One region of the Paenibacillus kribbensis genome, then DNA from elsewhere that is predicted to be linked to it. Evidence: riboswitches for the same ligand, from Rfam matches in the RefSeq annotation. Region 1 holds a riboswitch; each other region holds the start of a gene.
What was found. A riboswitch is a leader RNA that binds a small molecule or an ion and turns the genes downstream of it on or off. The one in region 1 is predicted to bind cyclic di-GMP.
Positions count from the first base shown of each region.

Region 2: another riboswitch for cyclic di-GMP. It lies ahead of B4V02_RS22990 (transglutaminase-like domain-containing protein); the one in region 1 lies ahead of B4V02_RS19225 (glycosyl hydrolase).
Region 3: another riboswitch for cyclic di-GMP. It lies ahead of B4V02_RS11535 (non-ribosomal peptide synthetase); the one in region 1 lies ahead of B4V02_RS19225 (glycosyl hydrolase).

Region 1 is NZ_CP020028.1:4,304,955-4,310,295, forward strand. It holds gene B4V02_RS19220 (PD-(D/E)XK nuclease family protein) at 1-1,443, opposite strand, end outside; gene B4V02_RS19225 (glycosyl hydrolase) at 1,492-3,093, opposite strand; cyclic di-GMP riboswitch class I at 3,107-3,187, opposite strand; gene B4V02_RS19230 (sugar phosphate nucleotidyltransferase) at 3,343-4,719, opposite strand; gene B4V02_RS25950 (hypothetical protein) at 5,158-5,328, opposite strand; gene B4V02_RS19235 (UDP-glucose dehydrogenase family protein) at 5,332-5,341, opposite strand, start outside.
Region 2 is NZ_CP020028.1:5,159,086-5,164,426, forward strand. It holds gene B4V02_RS22975 (hybrid sensor histidine kinase/response regulator) at 1-68, opposite strand, end outside; gene B4V02_RS22980 (DUF445 domain-containing protein) at 65-1,330, opposite strand; gene B4V02_RS22985 (AraC family transcriptional regulator) at 1,862-2,737, shown strand; cyclic di-GMP riboswitch class I at 2,844-2,922, shown strand; cyclic di-GMP riboswitch class I at 2,962-3,042, shown strand; gene B4V02_RS22990 (transglutaminase-like domain-containing protein) at 3,055-3,870, shown strand; gene B4V02_RS22995 (LPXTG cell wall anchor domain-containing protein) at 4,236-5,341, shown strand, end outside.
Region 3 is NZ_CP020028.1:2,538,165-2,543,505, forward strand. It holds gene B4V02_RS11525 (type IA DNA topoisomerase) at 1-305, shown strand, start outside; gene B4V02_RS11530 (aldo/keto reductase) at 631-1,641, shown strand; cyclic di-GMP riboswitch class I at 2,367-2,456, shown strand; gene B4V02_RS11535 (non-ribosomal peptide synthetase) at 2,589-5,341, shown strand, end outside.

The sequences.
Region 1 (5,341 bases):
AGGGTTGTCCCGATGCGTATCGTTCGTACCGAACTCCGTGTTCAGCATCTTCTTGGCCAGCCCGTTGCTCGAACCGCCAAAGGTTTTCAGATTTTGAACGAAACTGCCTCCGCTCTCTTCGTTATAGGATTCACCATAGGCGTGTCCATTGGTCAGGTCGGTGACGTCCTCCAACTGCTTACGCTGCGCCGGATCTCTTTCCCATCCATCCGGGTCACCACATTTGAGCGTGCCTCCAACTTGATTTTTGCAAGCCTTGGTGGAGTACGTAGGCCAATAGGCCCAGCCCGGCGCTACGGTTTTGAGATGCGGTGCCAATTGCTTGCCTTCCGTGTTAAACCACTTGGCCACAGCCAGATTGACTGCCTTCGAGCGATTAAACAACCCGGGTTCGTTATCTACTTCATAATATTGAAGGTATGAACCATATTTTTTTACATAATCGCGCAATTTTTGCTTGGCCGTCTCTGGCAGAGAACCATCCCTTTGCAGCTTGATATCGCCCGTATATAAGTACAGAGCAGACGATTGCATATTATACTGCTTCAACGTTTGATAGTAATCATCCGCGTCTGTACAAGCCTTGCCCACATTGCTGGCACAGGTGACCCTCATGACATTGCCGCTATAAGCAATTCCCAGCCATTTGAGAACGTATGGTAAATGCTTGACCGCACCCTGATCATAATAGAATTCTTTGTTGTTCACATTCGTTCCAGTCAATATATATTTACCGTGTATCGGTTCAGTTGCAGGTGAAGCTAACGTCTCCAAGCTCAAGTCATCCCAAGTCCACCACACATTTTTATCTTCTGCAGAGGAGCAGTATAGGCAGCGCGCTGTCTTTAGCTTGAGTACGTTAACACCGCTTTGCAATTGCTCTTTAGGGATATACAGCTCATAGTTGCTTTTGTAGTTATATGCACTGCCCGTACCGGAAACCCCGGCGATCTGAATAATACCGGACAGCTGATGATTTGAAAATACAGCCATTTGCGGAACAGCTTTGCCCGCATCCAATATCCGTACACGGAATATCATCCCATTGGGAGGAACCTGATCCAGCGTATACTGGAGCGACAATTCGGGATTCATGGACGCATTCAAGCCGGGAGGAATATCTCCACTGCCCAGCAATACCGGGGCCGATGTATTCTCTGCTACGGACATCACTGCCGCTGCTCCTTTGGCAGACGTCTCGGTAGAAGCAGCAGAGGCGGAAATATTGACACTTTTTCTATCGACCAGCCCTTTAAATTCCGCCGAAGAGTCATCCCTCTGACCCAGCTTCCATACCGGACTGGCTGCCGCTACTTTATCCGTCTGCAGTTCTACGCTCCTTGAAGGCGTGTAAATCAACCAAGCAATCAGCGCTATTATTGCGATCCCAAAAAGCCCTGATAATACTGCCGTATACCTGTGGGTCAACCATTTTTTCATCATATAATCCACTCTCTCTCCTCAAAATTTTTGACCGGGAAAGAGAATCTATTAAGGAAGAAACAAAGCGTTACCGGGAACAACCGCTTTCGCTTCATGCTGACTTTCCCACATCAGACGTGCCATCGCGTCGCCTTTTTCATCATAGTATTCAACTTTTAAATCTACCATTTTCCCCGCCTGCAAGGTGATACTGCCCTTACGCTCTGTCCAGCTTTGTTTGAACCAGCTATCAATAATCAGCTTGTCGTCTACCCATACGCGGATACCATCATCGGATATCGTTGTAAATGTATAGGTCTCACTATATTGAGGCCTTATTTTACCGGTCCAGCGAACCGAGAACTGATCAGCATTCACCTTGGCATCAGCTGCAGCAGCACGCCAGTTGTAGTCCAGCTTGCTATCTGTACGGACCAAAGCAGCACTACCATCCAGATTCATGTTGTTAAAATACTCGCCCCGCAGCCCGTTCGCATAAACCTCATCCGAAACAGAAGGAGGCGCCGGAGCCGGGGGAACGATCACTACTGGCGGAGCCGGGAAAGGATCGCTTTGCCCCCCATCCGGTATGGTCGGTACATCTGTCCCGGGTTGTTGAATGGCTGCCAATCCATTTTCCACATCATCTCGCGTCAAGCTCCTCGAATCATTCATATAATCCTGAATTTGATCCGTTGTGTTATTCTCCGAGAGCATCTTGCCCCAAGTCATGGAATACACCCATTTGGGCTGAGCCTGTAATACCTCGGAGCTTGGCATCTCACCGTGTTCCCCGATGGCAATCGGCTTATTCCCTGCCAATCCGAGCAGTTCTTCATAATGACTTTGTTTAAAATCATTGTTGTAAATGTCTACAGCCAAGATGTCCACCTTGTCATCTCCCGGATATTTAGGGGTATACGGAAAGGTGTACGAATTAGGAGCATTCGGGCTCCATACCCACAACAAATTGTTCAATTGATGTGTGTTTACAAAACGGTCATACATGATATTCCATAGCTGATTGAAATTGTTTTTGTTTCCCCACCAGAACCAGTCACCGTTCATTTCGTGATAAGGTCTCCATAAAACCGGAACACCCGCATCACGAAGCTGCTTTAACGATACAGCGACCTTATCCAGATCGGCAATGAGGAGGTTGTATTGCGTAGTGCCTGGCGTCACGTATTTATTGAACTCCGTCTGACTTACTTTCGCCTGCACATTGGCCCAAGTCAGTGGTCTACCTGGCAGTGCTTCATGAAAAGTCATCGTCACAATGCCACCGGATCTGTTCCAGCGGATAGCACTATCGACGACATTTTTACGTTGCTCTGCTTCCGTATCGGCAGATTGGCCGGAGATGGCTCCCATCTCATAGCCGTGCACACCCACATACGACTGACTGATTTTTTGGATCTTGTTACTTAGTTCATCTGGACTTTCCAAATAATCATGCTGACCGGTGATTATTTTTTTCCCCGAGATGCTGAGTAAATAGCTGTATAGTTCACGGGCCTGAGTAGAAGCGTCCGAATCAACAGGCTGTAATGCAGCGGCATTCGCCACGGACAGAGATTCACCAAAACCGACGGGCAACAAAGAAAAAAGTATAACTACGGGGAGTGCATGGCGTATCAGTCGATACAGAGGAATAAAATCGAATCTCACTTTTGCTCTTCCTTTCGGTAGCCAGGCTGCCATCCCTACGGAAGGCCCTTTAGCTTTGCGTACCTACCTTTCGACAGGGCTGCGTTTATCGTTGGAAGGAGTTTGGATTCCTTCTTACCCTAAGTATCGACTTTTTTTTACCAAAATTTAATAGGTCAAGTGCAAGAATTTACAGATTTTCGTGCATTTTCGACAGTTCGGGCTATAAATATTCATCAATTCGTCTTTTTTTCATTTTTACGAAGAAATTTATGAAATAAATTGGTGACGAGAAATTTCATTCCAATTCATGCAAAAACGTACAATATCCTCCTCGACCAGCTCAGACCCCGTTTGCACCTCAATCAAATCCACATCGGTCACGGCCAAAATGCTATGCTTCGTTCCTTCAGGAATACGCACGACATCACCAGCCTTCACTTTGTGCAGCTTTTCATTCAAAATAATTTCCGCTTCACCACTGATAATGGTCCAGATTTCACTGCGTTTGAAATGCAACTGGTAGCTGATATTTTTACCTTTGCGCACGCGGATTCGTTTGGTCAGCACCTCGTTGCCTTCATCGTACTTTACATAATCCACAACTCGATACTGCCCCCAACGACGCTCCTCGTACATCGGACGCTGATCATGAGCCTTAAGCACTTCCTTAATGCGTGGACTTTCCGCCTTATTGGTCACAAGAATACCGTCCGGGCTGGCGGCAACAATGAGATCATTTGTCCCGATAATCGCCACAGGAATGTCGAGCTCGTTAATGAGACTTGTGTTGACGCAATCCTCCGTTACTACCCCTCTGCCCACTTGCTGATGGGACATTTCCTCTGTGAGCGTATTCCAGGTGCCCAAGTCCTTCCAGAATCCATCATACGGAAGAACCACAATGTCCTTCTCCTTCTCGACTACTTCATAGTCAAAACTGATTTTTTCCAGAGATGCGTATTGCTTTTGCATTTCTTCATAGTTCAGCGGCAAACCCTTGGCTGCCAAGATATCAAGCAAATAGCTTAATTTGAATGCAAAAACCCCGCAGTTCCATAGAGCATTGCGTTCAATTAGACGCTCCGCCTGCTCACGGTCGGGTTTCTCTTGAAAGTGGCTCACTTCACGGTAGCCTGTGCTCCCTTGGGTGGCATCATTTTTTGGAATAATATAACCATATTTCTCAGATGGATAGGAAGGAACGACTCCAATTAATGCAAGCTTGCCTTCACTCTCCTGAAGTGTGTGCTCCAACTGGGCAACTGTAGCAAAGAAAGCATCCTCTACATAAGGATCTACAGGCAATATAGCAACAACTTCATTAGGCGAAACACCAGCAATGGAATATAGATAAGTTGCTGTCAGCGCAATGGCAGGGAAGGTATCTCTACGTTCCGGCTCAACAATGATACGTATATCCTGTCCGACCTGGCTCTGGATCATTTCGACCTGTGCTCTCCCTGTCGCAATGAACGAGGACTCAGATAATTGGTTGTCCCCCAACTGTCTCCATACCCGCTGCACCATAGATTCCGAAATCCCCTCCGGGCTCTCCAGTACCTTTAAAAATTGTTTGGAACGGGAATCATTAGACAAAGGCCATAATCTTTTACCGGAACCACCAGACAAAAGTACGAGCTTCATAACTCTCCACTTCCTCTCTATAATGTGTGGGTGATCGGATGGGCAAGGTTGAGTAGCCCGCTACGGGCTGCATTTGATCTTACGATCGCTGTTGGACCGGGATTCATTCGATTGTATAAAACCGTATAAAGGTTTGAATCCCGTTCCAAGCTTATGCTTCCGATGCGAACTTTCCTTTGGAAAGCTTTCAGGCGAACGCTTCGCTTCTCCAGATTCAAATCCATCCCTGCGCTACTCAAAAATGCATCATGCCGATCATACCGTTTATTGCAAAAAGGCACGACCGGACATTATTAAGTCCGGTCAGCCTGTAAAGACGTTCGGGCGCGGCGCAGCCGCATGGCGGCCTTGATCGGAAGGAGCGGCTTCAAGCGTGCCGCTTCTTCCGATACGCCCTTTCTACCTCCCCCATAAGGTGGGAGGTTAAAAATCGTGACTTTATGCGGTAAAAGCAGCGAAGCGGGCCATTTGAATCTGTAGAAGCGTCAGCGTTCGCCTTTGCAATGGGATTCTTACCTTGGAATGTTTTATACAATCCAGGAATCCCGCTGCAACAGCGATCGGAAGATCAAATGGAACGCGCAGCGCCCCCAACACCGCCAAAGTCACTTTTTAAGCTTCC
Region 2 (5,341 bases), 850 kb from region 1:
AGCAAACGCAGACCGATAATTACGATCAGGAATGACAGCGTAATTAAAAAAAATCTCCGCTTATTCATTTACTGTAATCCAGCAGCATACGAACCCCGGTAAGCACAATTCCAATCAGAAAACCTGTAAGCGCACCGTTAATCCGTATCCATTGCAAATCCTGCCCCAGCTTGTCCTCCATTAAAGCAATCAGTGAAGCATCATCCATTCTATTTACATTTTCACGGACCAGATTGCCAATTTGGCTGTGGTTTGCTTCCACTACTCCGGTAACACCTGTCACGATCCACGAATTGATCTTGTCCAGCAGCTCCGTATTTCTCCATAAATCAGACAGCATTTGATCCAGTAAAGGTACAATGTATACCGTTACATAACTGGCATCTTCCATATAATCCAGCAGATGACGGCGCAACTCTTCGAGTTTCCCTGATACAGCTGCATCACCTTCCCAAGAATCAATAAAGGTGTTTTTCCAGTGATTCAGCCCCTCTTTGACCGTATCTTTGGTTGCCAGACGGATCAACTGTGTGTTGATGCCATCCAGGACGGCCTGACGGCGCGGATGTCCTTCATTTTGGAGCTCCGCTACGCGGTCCAGCAAGAAGTGACGGATCATCTCGCCCATACGCTCCTCATTCAAATAGCCAAGGAAGGCGTTCAGGGCAAACTGCATGAGCCCGCTGACCTGCAAGCCGCTAACGGCCTGCATCCCCAGGGTGCCAAGGGTAACCCCGGTGTCTGCCCGCAGCAGCCAGGACTCCGTCTGCTCCAGCGCATAATCCAATGCGAGTTGGTCATACTTCCGCGCTCCAGCTTGCCGGGCGAGTGCCTCTAGCAACGGCCCCATATCGAATTCAGTCGCCTGTCGCTTAATCCCGGCCGCGATCACCGGGGCCAGCTCCGCCAGCGGAAGCGAGCGGACAAGTCGCTTGGCAAGGACATCTATAAAAGTGACCGCTTCGGGCGTGCGTATTCCTTTTTCCACGCTTTTCAGCACTAGCTCGGCCAGCCGAATATCGGCAATTTTAGATGCAATACTTTCTTTGTGGAGTAAATTGTTTTCGACCGTGTTAACCAAGGCATCGGTCAGCTTTCCCCGATTTTTGGGGAGAAGCGCTGTATGTGGAATCGGAATGCCCAGCGGATGACGAAATAATGCGGTTACGGCAAACCAGTCTGCCAATCCTCCAACAAGTCCGGCCTCAAAAGATCCAGCCAAAAGACGGGCCCAGCCAAATTGTTGAAAAGGTAGCGTAGCAGCAAAGCCCGCTCCCATCATAACAAGTGACCAGGCTGCTGCGGTTTTCGTTTTTTTTGTTTTTCCCATCCTGAGATCCTCCAAACTAACTTTCGAATATATATCATTACATCTATAGTACCCATCATATCATTGCCTGTACAAATTCCAAAAGCTTACTACACTCTGTTTTCGACAAATTGTGTGAAATTGAGAAAGAATTTACGCTATAACACAAATTAAGTTCACATAGCCACACCTATCCATACATGTTCGTGAACAAAATAACACTTAGAGCCAAATCTATTTTCCGGCAAAGTGAGCCCTACGAATCATTTTGTCGGAATATAGTCCCATTTTTCCTATAATCGAAAGGATATACGACTCAAAAAGTGGAATTGCAAGATTAATACATTTATCATAAACTTTTACCCTGTCCCGTTTATATCAATATCTCCTGGATATATCTGGTTAAATATTGTGTAGGCTCTAATCGTTTCATGAACATACTTTAATGTGATAAAATAACCTTTGTAAATGGGAACTTCGGTTTTAAAAGGATATTCGTGAAACAAACTACAATTAGCTTACTAAAATTGTTCTTTTGTAAAGGAATTGGATATGACAACAAAACAAGAAAAGGCCCAGGCTCTCTGGAGCGAAGATCCAGTTGCAATTGTATGTACACCCTCTGCTTTCGCAAAAAAATCCCTCTTTTATATACAGGAAATAGGCTATTTCAAAACAGATGCTTATACAATGGAACGGGAAGAGCTCACCTCATTTTTGCTCCTTTTTACCCTGTCCGGGAGAGGGGAATTGCAATATAGGGACAAGGAATATATATTGAGACCTTATGATCTACTTTTTATTAATTGCAAAGAATATGTACAGTACAAAACTTCCTGTCAGGAGACATGGGAGTTTATTAGCATTAATCTGCACGGCAATCTGATTGACAATTTCTACGAACAATTTGATAAGCACAATAAACCTGTAATCTCATTAAAGGATCCAAGTATGGTATTGGACAAGCTGCGTACGTTATTACATGTACAGTCTGAAAGAAGCATATCCTCTGAACTGCTCTCATCCAGGCTAATCGTTGAATTGTTAACGGTTATTTTACAGCACCCCTACACCAATCCCAACGGGAATTCAGATGGGATCGAAGAGGTACGCAAGGCAAAGCAATATCTGGATCAATCCTATTGTGAACGGATCACGCTGGATTCACTGGCAGACATGTTCAGACTGAACAAGTTTAATCTGGCTAAAAACTTTAAAAAACAGACTGGCTTTTCTCCTATTGAATATCTTATTAATGTTCGTGTCACGGCTGCTCAGGGCTGGCTTAAAACCAGTGATGTATCTATTGTTGACATCGCACAATATGTGGGCATTCCCAACACAAGTCACTTTATCAATCTGTTCAAAGAGCACATTGGAGAAACACCTCATTCCTACCGTAAAAAATGGAGAAATCGTATAAAATAGGCCTTTTGTATAATCTGCAAGCTTGCCTTGTCGATAAATAGGGAAATTTGAGATTTAAACTTGCCTAATAGAGTACCTAACTGATAGAATAAAAATATAAGCTATTCAGGATAAATGGCAAACTTGTCGAAAGACAAGGACGCAAAGCTACAGGGCCTTCTGTATGATGGCAGCCAGCTACCGGTTGAAGTGGCTTTTTGTCGTGCTTTTTTACCCGAAAACTTTATACGAAATGGCAAACCTGTCGAAAGGCAGGGACGCAAAGCTATAGGGCCTTCTACTATGATGGCAGCCTGGCCACCGAAAGGAAGTTTTTTATGGGGAAAATGATATTTTCCGTACTTCTCCTATTTTTTATGTTGTCCATAACACTCTTAAATTCGACAACTTACGCTGCTAATAGTGATAGTGTTGCATGGCTGGATCAAAACAATGTAAATCACGGTACGGTCAGTGTGCGTTACCCTGTTAAACCTAACGTTAAAACCAAGATTTTAGTTACCAAAGATGCGCAAAAATACTCTTATAATCTGACGCCCGGAAAATCCGAGGAAGTATTTCCTCTCCAAATGGGTAATGGGAACTATAGCATTAGTATTTTGGAACAGCTTAGTGGTAACCAATATAAAGTGATAGGACAAGATACTATCGAGTTAAAGCTAAACGATAGCAAAGCGGTATATCTCAATTCCGTGCAAAATATTGACTGGAGCGATACCAATCAGGCGATTCAAAAAGCCCGTGAATTAACCCAAGGCGCAACAACGGATCGCGAAAAGCTTCAAAAAATCTATGACTACGTAATTAGTCATATCAAGTATGACTCCAATCAGGCCTTCGCCTTAACGACTGACTATCTGCCGGAAATTGATCGTACGTTAAGCTCACAAAAGGATATTTGCTATGGTTATGCTTCACTGATGGCTGCTATGTTACGAAGTGTAGATGTACCAACCAAGCTGGTTATGGGCAAATCTTCCTACGTGGACACTTACCATGCCTGGAATGAGGTCTACATCGACAATCAGTGGGTGGTCGTAGACACTACAGTAGATGCAGCCCTGTATAAGGGTAAACAAAAATTCGAAATGATCAAAGATCCCTCCAAATACATTAAAACAAAGCAGTATTAATATCAATATTTTTATTAATATTATTTTAAAAAATAAAAGATGAAGAAATAAAACCACGTTTCTTGTAGAGCCTTGATCCTATGATCAAGGCTCTTTTTCTATCCTTGTTGAGAAATTGTTGAGATGTGGCATGTATTCTAGTCCAGAAAGACATTGAGTCTAACTTTATCCTAATTTCGGGACTAAAGGAGGAGATATTCATCCCCGAATGTGAATTTTCATAAATTATGATCAAGCTCAATGCGGCTAACTTAGCATCATATGAATGAATGATGAATATATAAATACAACCCTCTCGACCTCGAAGGTATAAACCATTAGCCGCTAAATAAAAATAATTTAAGAATAGGAGATTTGTTTACCGTATGAGAAAAAAATGGAATGCAGCAATTGTTGCGTTATTGCTTTTTTTGCAATGCTTATTCAGTACAACACAAGCGTATGCACAAAATCCCGACTCTGCTCTGCCAGTGCCCACAGGAACCGATCCGGTTGAGAGTGTGACTAACGATGTATATCCAGAGCCTTCAGAGCCGATTAACGTCCCTCCTGCTATCCCGGCTCCAGCTATCGAAGCAACTGCCGGCTCAACTTCTGTAGTAAGGACAACTCAGGAAAGTATTTTAACCAAGCTAACTCTCACAGATTCCACTGGAAATGTTATTGATGCGGTGTATAATCCCGATAGTCGTATTGATATTGGCTCCGCTATCCATTTAAGCTATGAATGGGAGCTGCCGAACCATACGTATAAAGCTGGAGATACCTTTACCTTTCAATTACCTGAGCAATTTCAAATTTACACAGACATCACATCTCCTCTGACGAACACGGAAGGGGAAGTAGGTCATTTTACCGTAGATCGCCAAGGTAAAGTGATCATGACCTTTAATGATTACGTGGAAAGCCACTCTAATGTCAGCGGTAAGCTGGAGATCAAAACTGAGTTTAGCAAACAAATAGAAAAAGGCAGCACAGAAGTCATTATTGCGATTCCAATCCAAGGTGGCGAGCAAACGGCGATCGTAAATATTAAGCCTGTAGCTGGTCCTACTTTGGAGAAACAAGGAAAGTACGATAGCAAAAATGGGATTGATTGGACAATTGACGTAAATAAACAATTGGATCCTATAAAACACGCTGTAATAACCGACCCAACTCACCAAGGATTGGAACTAATCAGAGACTCCATCCGGGTATATCATTTGCAAATCAATGTGGACGGAACCACCGTGCTGCGGGACACTGTTAGTGCAGATAAGTATACAGTTGAAGCTGATCCGGCTGGTACGGGCTTTAGAATCCGCTTCAACGAAGAGCGTATTAACAGCGCATACCGAATTCAATACTCCACGAACATCACAAGCGAGGACACTCGTTTCTCCAATACGGCTACTTTTTCAGGAGACAATGTAAAGGATACCTCCGCATCAGCTACAGTTACCGTTAAACGCGGGGATTTTCTAAGCAA
Region 3 (5,341 bases), 1.8 Mb from region 1:
TGCCGTCAGGCGCTTCAGCGAGCCGACGGGAAGCTCTGGGCAACTGCCCACGCTCTAATTGCGGTGGAAGCATTATTGAAGGCCGCAAGGGGTACGGGTGCAGCCACTACAAGCAGGGCTGCGGCTTTGTTGTCTGGAAGGAATATGCTGGCAAGCAGATTACGGAAACCATGCTCAAGTCTCTGTTGACGAAGGGACAGACGCAGTTGTTGTCTTTTAAGCGTAAAGATGGATCGACCGTCAAAGCGCGAATTGTGCTGAATGAACCGGGTACAGGCCAACTTAGTGTTCGTGAGGAAATTTGATACATTTCATAGCTATAATTTATATAAAATTATAATAATAACTTTTTTTAGTCGTCGTCAGATGACTTCTGAATTTCATCAGGAGTCATCTTTTTTTATGCCCACTGTTGTGCCCAATTAAGTTTTAGCAAGATTACGAATTCTAAAAATACCCACAAAAATCGAATAATTAACATTAGATTAAACATTTGTAAGCTTCCGACCGATAAAATAAAGAGAAGTTTATGCAAAACAAATTTTTCCAGTTAATTTATAAACACTCTATGCGTTGCGGAACGCGATCGTTTGACATGAAAATTTCTTTACAGGAGATGGTGGAAGAATCGTGGAAACGAAAATGGTAAATGTGACAGACTCAACGCAATTACGCAAACTGGGCAACTCGGACTTAAAGCTGTCACCGCTTGGGCTTGGCTGCTGGCAGTTCAGCAACGGAAAAGGGATGGTCGGGAAATTCTGGCCGGCGCTGCGTCGGGAGGATATACGGCAAATTGTTCAGACTAGTTTAGAAGGTGGGATTAATTGGTTTGATACTGCTGAAGCATACGGTGGCGGACAGTCTGAGCAGCTGCTGGCTGGCACGTTAAATGAGATTGGAGGGCCGCTCGCGGAAGAGGCAAATATCGCTACGAAATGGTGGCCGGCCTTTCGCACTGCAGGCAGCATCACAGCAACGATTGATGAACGTATTCACCATTTGGCTCAACGGACGATTCACCTTTATCAGGTGCATTCGCCTTACTCCTTTTCTTCGGTCGGCGCGACGATGAATGCGATGGCTAAACTGGTCGAGCAAGGTAAGATTAAATATGTGGGTGTAAGCAACTTTTCCGCGCAACAAATACGTGAAGCCGATCGTGTGTTGCGTGAGCACGGCCTACGCCTGGTTTCGAATCAAGTGAAATACAGCCTTCTTGACCGGAGAATCGAACAAAACGGAATTCTGGACACGGCCAAAGAGCTCGGTGTGGCGATCATTGCCTACTCCCCGTTAATGCAGGGGATCTTAAGCGGAAAATTCCATAAAAATCCGAATTTGGTCAAGTCAATAAAGGGTCCGCGCAAGTGGACGGCGGCATTCCGGGATTCGGGGCTGCAGAGATCGAAGCCACTGATTGAAACGCTAGAACAGTTGGCCCAGCAATATAATGTGACGCCAACGCAGATTGCCTTGAATTGGCTGATTAACGCCCATGGAGAGAACGTATTTGCGATACCTGGGGCTTCAAAAATACATCATGCCCAGGAAAATGTGAGGGCGATGCAGTTTACCTTGACAGCAGGAGAGATTGAGATAATCAGCCACGTTTCCAACCAAGTGCTGAGATCGAAGTAATCGTGGTTAAAACATTACTCTTCCGAAGATGCCCACCAATTGCTCCACTCCCTATACACCTCACGTCGCCAATTTTGGCAAAACATCGAATGCGAGAGAAGCTTTGGAATATCATTTTTGTCGTAATCTGATAAAAGATTAAAGGATATCACATCAATGATAAATTGTAAAAGAAAATATATAATCTTTTAAAATAAAGTAATTATTATGAGCGAATATACAATTTATTAGCCATTGTGAAATGGCACTATATATTGTTGTTTACCAAAGATTTCGACTATATCTTGTGGTTATATAATCGATAATTGCTCCTTTACACACATATTAAAAACTTAGAACTAATTGACAAAATGAGATATTTTTATTATTGTACAATTGATTAAATTTATTTCATATATATTCCATATTAAAATAATATACTAAATGGCTCACAATTCATCATTCAAAAGCTAAACCGCTAAAGTTGTCCAGGTGGGCATCTTGGAATGTGGGGGGTGGGGATGAAGTATTTCACGCAGCTGCTAACAACGTATTGTAAATATAATTGCAGGTTATTGTAAATATAATCCAAGGTAAAAGGTTCGAAAAAAAAACGAGCTGATAACAAAGCTTACCGCATTGTGGCGCCGGAGGGGGACCTGAAGGCGTGGATACAGCAGTAGATATACTTGCTGTTTTCGGTACAACCTGATGTTCAAAAGATGCAAAAAATATACTTACTTATTTCCCGTTAATCGTAAACACCTCGAAAGTGGTGGACACAAAGCCATGGGTCTAAAGCTGGATTCAACAGCCATGATTGCCAGGTTCCCAAAGGAAACTAGGTGAATTCTGCTGCCTGTTCCTGTGTTTTTTATATGGGGACAGGCTTCTTTTATTTGTGATGGAAAGTCGTTTGGGCATATGGAGTAGAACGCATGAAATGCTTAACAACAGGAGGAAATTTTATGAAAACGAGCATGATAACTATTAAGGAGTATCCGTTAAGCTCCTATCAGAAAGACATATGGTTCGAACAGTGCATGTACCCTGAAAAACCTATTTACAATATTGGTGGGTATGTTGAGATCAAAGGAAACCTGGATACGGCTATCATGAAGGAGTGCTTGCAGTTACTAATCAGCCAGAATGATTCTCTTAGTGCCCGTTTTATCGATAAAAAGGGAGAACCTTATTTAACATTCCTGCCGGAAGTTGAATATGAAGTTCCGCTATATAATTTCTCGATGAAGGAAAATGCAAATTCTTTTTGCATCGACTGGATGAAAAAGGAGTTTTTAAAGCCTTTTCAATCTGATAGCTTTTATTTTCAATTTGATTTATTGCAAGGCACCCTGAATACCTATTTTATTTTACTCAAAGTTCATCATTTGGTGATCGATGGATGGGGATTTGCTCTCTTAATCAATCAGCTCTTTGACAATTACAATAAACTCGCGCAAGGAATTGACGAAATGAACAGAACTGTCTATTCCTATGCTGATTTTATCTCCGATAATCAGGATTATCTGAATTCTCCGGCCTTTTTAAAAGACAGGGAGTTCTGGAAGAACAAATACCAAACCATTCCCGAGCCTCTATTGAGCAGAGGAGTGAACTTCGATGATGGTGATTCCGCTTGGAGTGATCGGCAAACCTTAACGATAAACAAGACCTTATACAATCGAATGATTGAATTTTGCAAAGAGGAAGGGTGTTCGTCGTTCCATTACTTTTTAGGCATACTGTTCCTTTATTTCAGCAGGGTTTGTAATCGGAACGAGATGGTGATCGGCGTCCCGGTTTTTAACCGGGGCAAAGCGAGATATAAGCAAACGATGGGACATTTCGCCAACGTGCTGCCGCTGCGGATCAGCCCTGAAGAAGATCTAAGCTTTAAAGAGCTGATAAAGCGCATCAAACGTGAGCTTATGCAATGCTACCGACATCAGAAAATGTCCTTCGGTGAAATTTACCGGGCAGTTTACGAGAATAGCCATGAGAAAGGAAAACTGTTTGATATATCGCTTTCTTTCGAAGAACAGGAAAACAGAGAATCATTGATCGGTACAGCAACCCAGATTGTAAGCATGCCGCATCATCATGAAAGGAATGCACTTAATCTCTTTATATGGGGACAAGAAGGTAAAACGGATGTAGCCGTTAATTTTGACTATCAGATACAGGCTTTTGAAAGATTCATCCCTATTGAGAATGTCGTTTCCCACTTTGAATATTTATTTGCTCAAGCCATGGAACAAAGTGAAACTCCTATTTCACAAATCGAAATCGTGCCGGAGGAAGAGGGCAGCCTGCTGCTTCGCGATTTCAATCGCACGGAGGCGGAGTATCCGAAGGATCAAACGATCCATGGACTGTTTGAGGAACGAGCGGAGCAAAGAGCAGATCATCCGGCTTTAGTCTGGGGAGAGCAAACACTGACCTACCGGGAACTGAACGAGCAGGCGAATCGGCTGGCCATCGTCTTGAGAGAGCGTGGAGTGAAGCCGGACGATATCGTTGCCATCATGATGGAGCGTTCCATGGAAATGGTCATCGGCATCCTGGGCACGCTCAAAGCGGGCGGAGCCTACCTGCCGATCGATCCGAACTATCCGGAGGAACGGATTCACTACATGCTGGAGGACAGCGGCGCGTCCATGCTGCTGACGCAAAAGCATCTTCGGGACAAGCTTACTTATCACGGCCCGATCATGGATGTGGATGGCGAAGAGTTGAAGCATTTGGAACTGGATGGCCATGCCAATCTGCAACCTGTTAACAAGCCGGAGGATTTGGCCTATATCATCTATACCTCAGGCTCCACTGGGAAGCCCAAAGGGGTCATGGTAGAACACCGGGGAATCATCAACCTCTGGCGTTTCTTCCAGGAACAATGGGGCGTGAACGGATCGGATCGGATGCTGCAGTTTGCCAGCAGTTCGTTTGACGCTTCGGTCTGGGAAATGTTCACGATTTTACTGGGAGGCGGAACGCTTTATCTGGTTTCGCGAGATATTATTAATAACCTGAATGAGTTTGCGCGCTTTGTCAACGAAAACCAAATTACGATTGCATTGCTACCGCCTACCTATCTGGCGGGGATAGAACCCGACAAGCTGCCGGCACTGAAAAAACTGGTGACAGGTGGATCAGCGATCACCAAAGAACTAGTGACGCGGTGGAAGGACAGCGTGGAGTATATGAATGCCTATGGTCCAAGCGAATCGAGCGTCATAGCAACGGCGTGGACGTACCGGGAAGAGGATATGGGGTACTCATCGGTACCGATTGGCAAACCCATTGCCAATACCCGGATTTATATTATGGATCAACAACAAAAGCTGCTGCCGCTTGGAGCAGCCGGGGAAATGTGCGTTGCGGGAGATGGATTGGCCCGGGGGTATCTGCACCGACCGGAGCTGACGGCGGAGAAATTTGTGGTGAATCCCTATGAAGCTGGGGAGAAGCTGTACCGCACGGGCGATCTGGTGCGCTGGCTGCCGGACGGGAATATCGAATTTTTGGGAAGAATCGACGATCAGGTGAAAATTCGAGGGTTCCGCATTGAGCTGGGGGAAATCGAAGCGCAGCTGCAAAAGCATCCGCTTGTCCAGGAGGTGGCGGTAATCGCCAGAGAGGACAAGCAGAAGGAAAAGTATCTGGCAGCGTATTTTACAGCAGAGGGTGAACCGGGAGCGGAAGAGCTGCGGGAACAGCT